Regions from separate parts of the Mesorhizobium sp. B2-2-3 genome, predicted to be linked through region 2. Evidence: predicted binding sites of a transcription regulator. Region 2 holds the regulator's gene; the other holds the start of a gene.
The links. Region 2 encodes PhoB, which activates phosphate uptake and scavenging genes when phosphate is short. Its sites were predicted from a motif close to TGTCATNNANCTGTCAT; they were not measured.
Positions count from the first base shown of each region.

Region 1 (4,775 bases), on a different contig from region 2:
CGAGATGACCGAAGCGACGGAGGTGTCCTTGAACAGCGATATGAAAGTGTTGGAAAGCGCCGGCAGCGTGATGCGCAGCATGGTCGGCAGGCGCACATGGAGCAGCCTTTGCCAGGGCGTCAGGCCGATCGCCTTGCCGGCGTCTAGCTGGCCGCGCGGCACCGCTTCGAGACCGGAGCGGAACACCTCGACCAGATAGGCGCCGCTGTAGAGCGCCAGCGTGGCGACGAACGAGGTTTGCGCGCTGTAGGCGATGTCGACCACGGTCGGCAGACCGTAGAAGACGAGATAGACGAGCAGGATCAGCGGCACGTTTCGGATGAATTCGACATAGGCGGCAATGATGCCGCGCACCATGCGTCCGGCCGACACGTACCAGACCGCCAGGACCAGGCCGATGACGATGCCGATGGCGATCGAGATGACGGCGAGCTCCAGGCTGAGCAGCAGACCGCCCCACAGCTTGTCGAAATGCCGCCAGATCAGGTTGAAATTGAGCGCATAACCCATGCGTCGGCCTCAGTGCTCCCGATGTGACGCAAAGCTGGCCGCGTCGCCAGGAAAAAAGGCGGAAGGGTCGGCGCCCTTCCGCCGATGACGTCAGATAACCGGGAAGCCGGGGTGGCGCGCCGGCGGCTCCTGCCCGAAATAGTCCTTGAACGCGGCGTCATAGAGCGCCGTTTCATGGCCGAACATGGCGATGGTGAAGGTCTGGTTGACGAAGGTCAGCCAATCGAGATCGCCTTGCCGGAGCGCCGCGCCATAAAGCATCGAGTACCAGCTCTTGCCGGCATCGAAGTATTTGTCCGGATTGCGCGAGGCGAGCCAGCGCACGGTGGAGAGGTCGACGGCAGCGGCATCGGCACGCTTGGATTCCAATGCCTGCAGCACGTTGGCCTGTGTATCGATCTGCATCACCTGCGCCTCCGGCAAGGCAAAATGCACCGAAGATTCGGCGTCGACATTCTGCAGGATGGAAACGCGCGTCGCGGAGCCTGCGGCAAGCAGCTTGTCGAAGGTCTTGTTCTCGGCGCCGGGCAAAGTCAGCAAGGCGACGCCCTCGACGTAGTAAGGCCTGGAGAAGTTGATCAGCTGCGAGCGCTGCGCGGTCATGGTCATGAACTGGATGGTGATGTCGACCTTGTTCGTCGTCACGTTCGGAATGCGCTGCGCCGGGTCCTGCATGACAAACTCGACCTTGGCCGGGTCATCGAACAAGCCCTTTGCCAGGATGCGCCCCATGGTGATGTCCATGCCGACGAGTTCGCCGGCATCGTTCTCGAAATGCCATGGCGCATTGGTGCTTCCGGTGCCGACAATCAATTTGCCGCGCTCCAGCACGGTGCGTAGCAAGCTATCGGGCGCAGCCTGCGCCGCCGCCTTCTGGACGTCGACCGTTGCCGCCGCGCTCATGACGCCGGCCGTTGCCAGTCCGGCCATGCCCAGTTTCAGAAAATCACGCCTTTTGGATGTGTCGTCCACAGCGACCTCCTTTCGTGTTGTGTTCCCCTACGCACAGGCAATACGCGCACCCGGATCGTTACAGAAATTGTCTCTTACAAGGGACGAGTGTATCCTGTACAAGACAGATACTAACATCAGGAATCGACAATGCAAGATGGCAGCGCCTTGGCGGTCTCAGCGGACGCAAAGATTTCGGTCTCTCGGGAGAAGGGCCTCAACCGGGTGCTCCAGATTCTGGAGTTCCTTCATTCGACGCAGCGCGCCATCGGTATCGGCGACCTCGCCAAGGGGGTCAACGCGCCGCGTTCGACCACCTACACACTGGTGCGATCGCTGGTCGATGCGGGCCTCCTGGAGATGGCCGGCGACGGCAACCGCGTCTATTTCGGTAAGAAGCTCTATCTCTATGGAATGGATTATGTGCGCGGCAACGACCTCTTGAGGCGAGGACGCCAGGAGGTCGACAACCTGTCGCGCGAGACCGGTGAGACCTCCGAACTGTGCATGCTGCAGAGCGGCCGCTACACGATCGTCCACTCGAGCCCGGGCACCCGGCCGTTCCGCATCAGCTCCGCCACCGGATTGCAGATTCCGCTGCCCTGGACCGCGTCAGGCAGGCTGCTGCTCGCCGGCCTCGAACAGGCCCGGATCGAAGCCATGATATCGGAAGACGACCTTATGCTGCCCGATGGCCGCAGATTGCGGCTGGACGATTTCATCGCCGACATAGCGACGGCGCGAGCCACCGGCTATTGCATCACTTCGGGGCTCGTCGACGCCTATACGAAATGCCTCGCCGCGCCGGTGTTTTCAGCACCCGGCACCGTCGAGGCGACGATGTGCCTAGTGGTGTCCATCGACACATCGCAGGAGAAGACAGGCGAACTCCTGGCCCTGTTGCGCGAACGCGCGGCGCGGCTTTCGATCGCGGCCTGGACCTGAAGTCAGGCGATGATGTCCGGGATGATCCTGTCTTCCAGCTTCATCAGCCGATCCTTCAGCGCAAGCTTCTTCTTCTTCATGCGCTGGATCTGCAGCGGGTCGCAGTTCATGGCGATCATCGCATTGATCGCGGCGTCGAAATCGGCGTGTTCCTGCTTCAGCCGGGAAAATTCGAGGCGAATATCGGCCTGTTCCTGATCGGACATTCTCTACCGTCTGCACGTCTGCGGCGCCCAAAGCTGGGCCTGATTGGGCGGGGGGTGGCACTCTCTGCCACCGGCGCGCAGCCCATATCACATTTCACGTTGTCGTGGAATGCTACCACGGATCATTCGACATCGCTGCGCGAAGGTGGCACACTGTCATTGTGCCGTCACAGAGCGAGCCTGCGGTGGACGCGCCTTTGGCGGCTGCAATCGAGGAAATCATGAAAGGGAGAACCAATCATGTCTCTTGCATCCCATCTTGATGAGTTGCAGCGGAAACACGGCGACATCGAACGCGAGCTCGATGACGCGATGAATCACCCGTCGGTGGACGACCTGGAAATCGTGAATCTCAAGCGACGCAAGCTGGCAATCAAGGACGAGATTGAAAAACTGAGGGCCAAACCCACGACGCATTGATGCCCCACTGACATAACCGCTCACCATTCGGGTCTTTCCTGCCGGCGGCAATTGCCGCCGGACTGGTGGTTTTGATCTTCGATTTCAGGTCGACCATCACAGATATTCGTACCAGGCAGAGGCCTTCCGACTTCCTAGTCCCAGGACGAGTAGGGGCGAAGCTCGTCGCGGCTCCCCTTTGCCATAACTGACCGAAGAGTGCAGCGGAGCAGAATTCCGCCTTGCCGCGGCGCTCTGAGGTCAGGGCTTGGATTCTGGGACTGCGCTGCGTCGCTCTTCTCCTTGCTCCTCCCCGAAATGACGGACTCGTTCCGGGAAAGACAAAGCGATGGGGCCTGCCAATCGCCAGGTAGCCGATTGGCCGACGCAAGCGAGCGATAAAAGTCGGGCGCCGAGCAACCGGCGGCGGCATCGATTGCGGCCAGTGGCGACCTGTCGCCATTGACAAGCCATCTTTGCTCCTCCACCTCATGCCCGGACTTCAGCGCATCGGCCCGGAGCGCGCTTTTGTGCGTCCAAGTGGACGCGCGGCGCTCCAGAGATTAAAGGCTGCCGGCATGACCGGATATTATTCCTTTCCCTTCCCGCGCCGCACCTCGGTTGGCGTCGATGTGGGCGGCGTGGTGGTTGGCGGCGGTGCTCCCGTCGTCGTGCAGTCGATGACCAATACGGATACCGCCGATGTCGACCAGACGGTCGCCCAGGTCGCGGCGCTGCATCGCGCCGGCTCCGAGATCGTGCGCATCACCGTAGACCGCGATGAAAGCGCCGCCGCCGTGCCGCGCATCCGGGAGCGGCTGGCGCGGCTCGGTATCAACGTGCCCATCGTCGGCGACTTCCACTATATTGGTCACAAGCTCCTGGCCGATCATCCGGCCTGCGCCGAGGCGCTGGCCAAATACCGCATCAATCCCGGCAATGTCGGCTTCAAGGACAAGAAGGACCGGCAGTTCGCGGCAATCGTCGAGATGGCGATCAAACATGACAAGCCGGTGCGCATCGGCGTCAACTGGGGCTCGCTCGACCAGGAACTCCTGACCCGGCTGATGGACGACAACCAGGCCCGCGGCTTTCCGTTGACCGCACAGCAAGTGACGCGCGAGGCGATCGTGCAGTCGGCGATCCTCTCGGCCGAGATGGCCGAGGAGATCGGCCTTGGCCGCGACAAGATCATCCTCTCGGCCAAGGTCAGCGGCGTGCAGGACCTGATAGCCGTTTACACCGAGCTCGCCAGCCGTTCCGACCATGCGCTGCATCTCGGCCTCACCGAAGCCGGCATGGGCTCGAAAGGCATCGTCGCCTCATCCGCCGCCATGGGCATACTGTTGCAGCAAGGCATCGGCGACACCATCCGCATATCGCTGACGCCGGAGCCGAACGGCGATCGCACGCGCGAGGTGCAGGTGTCGCAGGAATTGCTGCAGACCATGGGCTTCAGGCAATTCGTGCCGATCGTCGCCGCTTGCCCCGGCTGCGGCCGCACAACCTCGACCGTGTTCCAGGAACTGGCCCAGAACATCCAGGCCGATCTCAGGAAGAACATGCCGGCGTGGCGTGAGAAATACCCAGGGGTCGAGAACCTCAAGGTCGCCGTGATGGGCTGCATCGTCAACGGCCCGGGCGAGTCCAAACATGCCGATATCGGCATTTCGCTGCCAGGCACCGGCGAGACGCCGACGGCGCCCGTTTTCGTCGACGGCAAGAAGGCGGCGACGCTGCGCGGACCGTCGATCGCGCAGGATT
Region 1 is NZ_VFWC01000013.1:146,404-151,178, forward strand. Features, by position in the region: gene FJ951_RS22935 (amino acid ABC transporter permease) at 1-510, opposite strand, end outside; gene FJ951_RS22940 (transporter substrate-binding domain-containing protein) at 601-1,482, opposite strand; gene FJ951_RS22945 (IclR family transcriptional regulator) at 1,612-2,406, shown strand; gene FJ951_RS22950 (YdcH family protein) at 2,409-2,612, opposite strand; gene FJ951_RS22955 (YdcH family protein) at 2,853-3,032, shown strand; gene ispG (flavodoxin-dependent (E)-4-hydroxy-3-methylbut-2-enyl-diphosphate synthase) at 3,590-4,775, shown strand, end outside.
Region 1: FJ951_RS22955 (YdcH family protein) is a predicted target of PhoB. The motif match lies at 2,767-2,783, and genes of this name have one in related genera.

Region 2 (4,775 bases):
GCCCACCGCATCAGCGCCTCGCTGTTCGCGCCCGGCACGACGATCTCGGCGACCATCGCCAACGAGTTCACCGAAGCCGACGGCGATCTCTATACGTCTTCGCTGGTGGCGCTCGGCCTGATCCTGTTCGTCATCACTTTCCTGATCCTTGCCCTTGCGCGCTACATGCTGCTGCGCATGGACAGCCGCACGGGAGCCTGACCGATGTCGACGGCCACATCGCTTCACAATCGACGCAAGCGCAGGAATGCCGTGATGATGACGCTATGCGTCGCGGCGGCGGGCATCGGCCTGGCCTGGCTGGCGCTGATCCTCGGCGCACTGCTCTATAAGGGCCTGTCGGGTGTTTCGCTCTCTGTGTTCACCGAAATGACACCGCCGCCCGGCGATGCCGGCGGCCTGCTCAATGCCATCTACGGCAGTATCATGATGACAGTCATCGCCGTCATCGTCGGCACGCCGATCGGTGTCCTCGCTGGGACCTACATGGCCGAATATGGCCGCTTCTCGCGCCTCACCACCGTCGTGCGCTTCATCAACGACATCCTGCTGTCGGCACCCTCGATCATCGTCGGCCTGTTCGTCTACGAGCTGCTGGTGCGGCCGATGGGACATTTCTCGGCGATTGCCGGTGCCGTCGCACTGGCCATCCTGGTCATCCCGGTCGTCGTTCGCACCACGGAGGACATGCTCAACCTGGTGCCGAACGCCCTGCGCGAGGCCGGCGCCGCGATCGGCGCGCCGCGCTGGGTGGTCATCCGCTCGGTCGCCTACCGTGCGGCGCTGTCGGGCATCGTCACCGGCATATTGCTGGCCATCGCCCGCATTTCCGGCGAGACGGCGCCGCTGCTCTTCACGGCACTCAACAACCAGTTCTGGTCGAGTAATCTCAATGCGCCGATGGCCAGCCTGCCCGTCACCATCTTCCAGTTCGCTCTCAGCCCCTACGAGGAATGGCAGCAGCTGGCGTGGACCGGCGCACTCATAATCACCCTTACGGTTCTCGGGCTGAGCATCTTCGCCCGCAGCCTTACCGGACGCAGAGAGGACAGATGAAACCGATGTTGTCCACCGAGTTGAATACGCCCGAAGTCGCGGTCGAGAAAGCCAAGATCGAGGTCAAGGGCCTCAATTTCTACTATGGCCAGTCGAAGGCGCTGAAGGATATCAGCCTGTCGCTGCCCGAGCGCAGCGTCACCGCCTTCATCGGGCCTTCGGGCTGCGGGAAGTCGACGCTGCTGCGCGTCTTCAACCGCATCTACGAGCTTTACCCGAGGCAGAGCGCCGAGGGCCAAGTGCTGCTCGACGGCCAGAATATCCTCGACCGTTCGCAGGATCTCAACCTGCTCAGGACCAAGATCGGCATGGTGTTCCAGAAGCCGACGCCGTTCCCGATGTCGATCTACGAGAACATCGCCTTCGGCGTCAGGCTCTATGAGAAGCTCAGCAAGGCGGAGATGGACGGCCGTGTCGAGCAGGCGCTGAAGCGCGCGGCACTGTGGAGCGAGGTCAAGGACAAGCTCAACGCCAGCGGCCTCAGCCTTTCGGGCGGCCAGCAGCAGCGCCTCTGCATCGCCCGCACGGTGGCGGTGAAGCCGGAGGTCATCCTGCTCGACGAGCCTGCCTCGGCGCTCGATCCGCTGTCGACCGCCAAGATCGAGGAGCTGATCGACGAGTTGCAGGCCGATTATACGATCGTCATCGTCACCCACAACATGCAGCAGGCGGCGCGCGTGTCGAAGCAGACCGCCTTCATGTATCTGGGCGAGCTGGTCGAGTTCGACCGCACCGAGAAGATCTTCACGTCGCCCCGCGAGAAGCGCACGCAGGACTATATCACCGGCCGCTTCGGCTGATCCCAGGCATACGAGGACCAAGATCATGGCCGAACACACAGTCGCAGCCTTTGACGAAGATCTCGGACAGATCAGCAGGCTGATCCGCGACATGGGCGATCTCGCCTCATCGATGGTCGGCGGCGCGACCAAGGCGCTCCTGAATTCCGACAACGCGCTCGCCCAGCGCGTCGTCTCCGACGACGCGATCATGGATGCGCGCCAGCGCGAACTCGACGACCGCGCCATCACCCTGATCGCCAAGCGGCAGCCCATGGCGGACGATCTGCGCCATGTCGTCGGCTCGATCCGCATGGCGGGCGATCTCGAACGCATCGGCGATCTCGCCAAGAACATCGCCAAGCGCGTCGGCACCGTCGGCCTTGCCGCCACGCCGCGCGACCTGTCGCACTCCATCGACGCCATGGCGCAGCTTGTGCTGATCCAGGTCCAAGGCGTGATCGAGGAGTATGCGGCGCGCGATGCCGCGGCACTTGCCAAGCTGCGCGCCGACGATGAACGCATCGACGTCAAATACACGTCGGTCTTCCGCGAGCTGCTGACCTACATGATGGAGGATCCGCGCAACATCACCGCCTGCACGCATCTTTTGTTCTGCGCCAAGAATCTCGAGCGCATCGGCGATCACGTGACCAACATTGCCGAAAATGCCTATTATGTGCTGACCGGCACGCAATTGCCCGCCAATCGCCCGAAGCAGGACGAGACGGCGATGTCGGCGCCAGCGGCTTGACGGCAGGGGTGACCAGTCGATGATCGCGCCACGCATCATGGTGGTGGAGGACGAGGAGCCGCTGGGTGTGCTGCTCCGTTACAATCTGGAATCGGAGGGTTATCAGGTAGAGGTGGTGACGCGCGGCGACGAAGCCGAGATCCGCTTGCAGGAGAATGTCCCTGACCTTCTTGTGCTCGACTGGATGGTGCCGGCGGTGTCCGGCATCGAGCTCTGCCGCCGTCTCCGCATGCGGCCCGAGACCGAGCGGCTGCCGATCATCATGCTGACGGCGCGCGGCGAGGAAAGCGACCGGGTGCGCGGTCTCTCCACCGGCGCCGACGACTATCTGGTCAAGCCGTTCTCAACGCCGGAATTCATGGCACGCGTCAAGGCGCTGCTGCGCCGCGCCAAGCCCGAAGTTCTGTCCAGCGTGCTCAAGGTCGGCGACATCGTGCTCGACCGTGAATCGCACCGGGTCTACCGCAAGAAAAGCGAGATCCGGCTCGGGCCGACCGAGTTCCGCCTGCTCGAATTCATGATGCGACATCCCGGCCGCGTGTTCTCGCGCAGCCAACTGCTCGACAATGTCTGGGGCGAAACGATCTATATCGACGAGCGCACCGTGGACGTGCATGTCGGCCGGCTGCGCAAGGCGGTCAACAATGGCCGCATGCCTGACGTGATCCGCACCATTCGGGGCGCGGGGTATGCGATTCGCGAAGACTAGGGATATGTCACGCAACGTTCTCGCCCACGCCTGATTTCGCCTGTGCCCCCGGCGCGAAAATCTCCTGGTCGACGAAGGTCAGCGCGCGCATGGCGCAGCCCTCGCGGATCAGTGGCAGTTCGTTCGGCTCGGTGTCGAAGGAAATCGATTTCGAGTGCTGGCCGCCGGCGGTCTGGGCAATGGCCTCGCGCAGAGCCGGCTCGATCAGGTCGAAGGCGGCGGCGCTGACGCCGACCATGGCGACCGGCGCCGGATCGATCAGCGCGAACAGGCTGCCAAGGCCGTAACCCAGCGCCTCGCCGGCCTTGCGGTAGGCTTCGCGCTCCGGCCCGTCCTTTTCGCGCGCCGAGGCCGCCAGGGTGCGCATGTCGGCGTCGCTGACGTCGACGGGCTCGGTGTCCTCGCCAAGCTGCCTCGCGTTGCGCCAGATGGCATAGTTGCCGGCATAGGCCTCGACGCAGCCGCGCCGCCCGCAGCGGCAGAGCGCCCCGCCGGGGCGATGGATCATGTGGCCGAACTCGCCTCCGGATGAATGGGTGCCGGTGAACAGTTCACCCTTCAGCACCAAGCCCATGCCGATGCCGTGCGACAAAAGGATGGCGATGAAGTCGTCGCGGTAGCGCTGGGGATCGCGCCAGCGCAGCGCCACCGCCATCATGTTGCAATCGTTCTCCATGGTGGCGGGAATGCCGAACTCGGCCTCCAGTATGTCGGCGAAGGCGATGTCGGTCTGCGGCGTGATCGGCGACCACAGCATGGTGCGCGCATCCGTGTCGGTGATGCCCTGGATCGCCAGCGCGATACGGGCGATGCTGCCGACGTCGAGGTCGGGATCCTCGAACCGCCGCCTGACGATGGCCACGCATTCGCCGATCAGCGCCTCGCGCGACAGGGTGAGCGTGTCCAGCCGGCGCTGCTCTTCAGATATCACCTGGCCGGCATAGTCGATGACGGCGACGGAGAGAAAATTCAGCGACAGCACCACGGTCATCACCGCCGCGGCTTCAGGGTTGAGGCTGAGGCCGACCTGCGGCCGGCCGCGTTTCAGCGCACCGGCCTCGCTCGGCTTGCTCTGCGCCAGGATGCCTTCGCCAATCAGGTCGGAGGAGATCGCCGATATGGTGGAATGGCTGAGCCCGGTGGTCGCGGCAATCTCGGTGCGCGAGGGCTGCCCGGCACGGCGCACGGCCGCGATCACCATTGCCCGGTTGCGTCGGCGCAAATCGTCGTGGCGGATTCCGACCGACATGTTTCTCGCATCCTCCCCGTCGCCGCGTTCTCTCCCCAGGATCCCGACGACCGTCAAATACTGGCAGAACCGGCCTTGGCTGTCATTATTTATTCCGGAGCTCGAAAAAAATTCACGAGGACATCAAAATACATCAGAATCGACGTTGACAGCGTTCCGACGATGGACCAGTGTTTTTTCGAGGCTCGAAAAAATAGAGCCTTTGTGCCGGCCTACGGGCCTGTTTGG
Region 2 is NZ_VFWC01000017.1:28,649-33,423, forward strand. Features, by position in the region: gene pstC (phosphate ABC transporter permease subunit PstC) at 1-201, shown strand, start outside; gene pstA (phosphate ABC transporter permease PstA) at 205-1,056, shown strand; gene pstB (phosphate ABC transporter ATP-binding protein PstB) at 1,053-1,856, shown strand; gene phoU (phosphate signaling complex protein PhoU) at 1,882-2,589, shown strand; gene phoB (phosphate regulon transcriptional regulator PhoB) at 2,609-3,298, shown strand; gene FJ951_RS25305 (ROK family protein) at 3,306-4,547, opposite strand.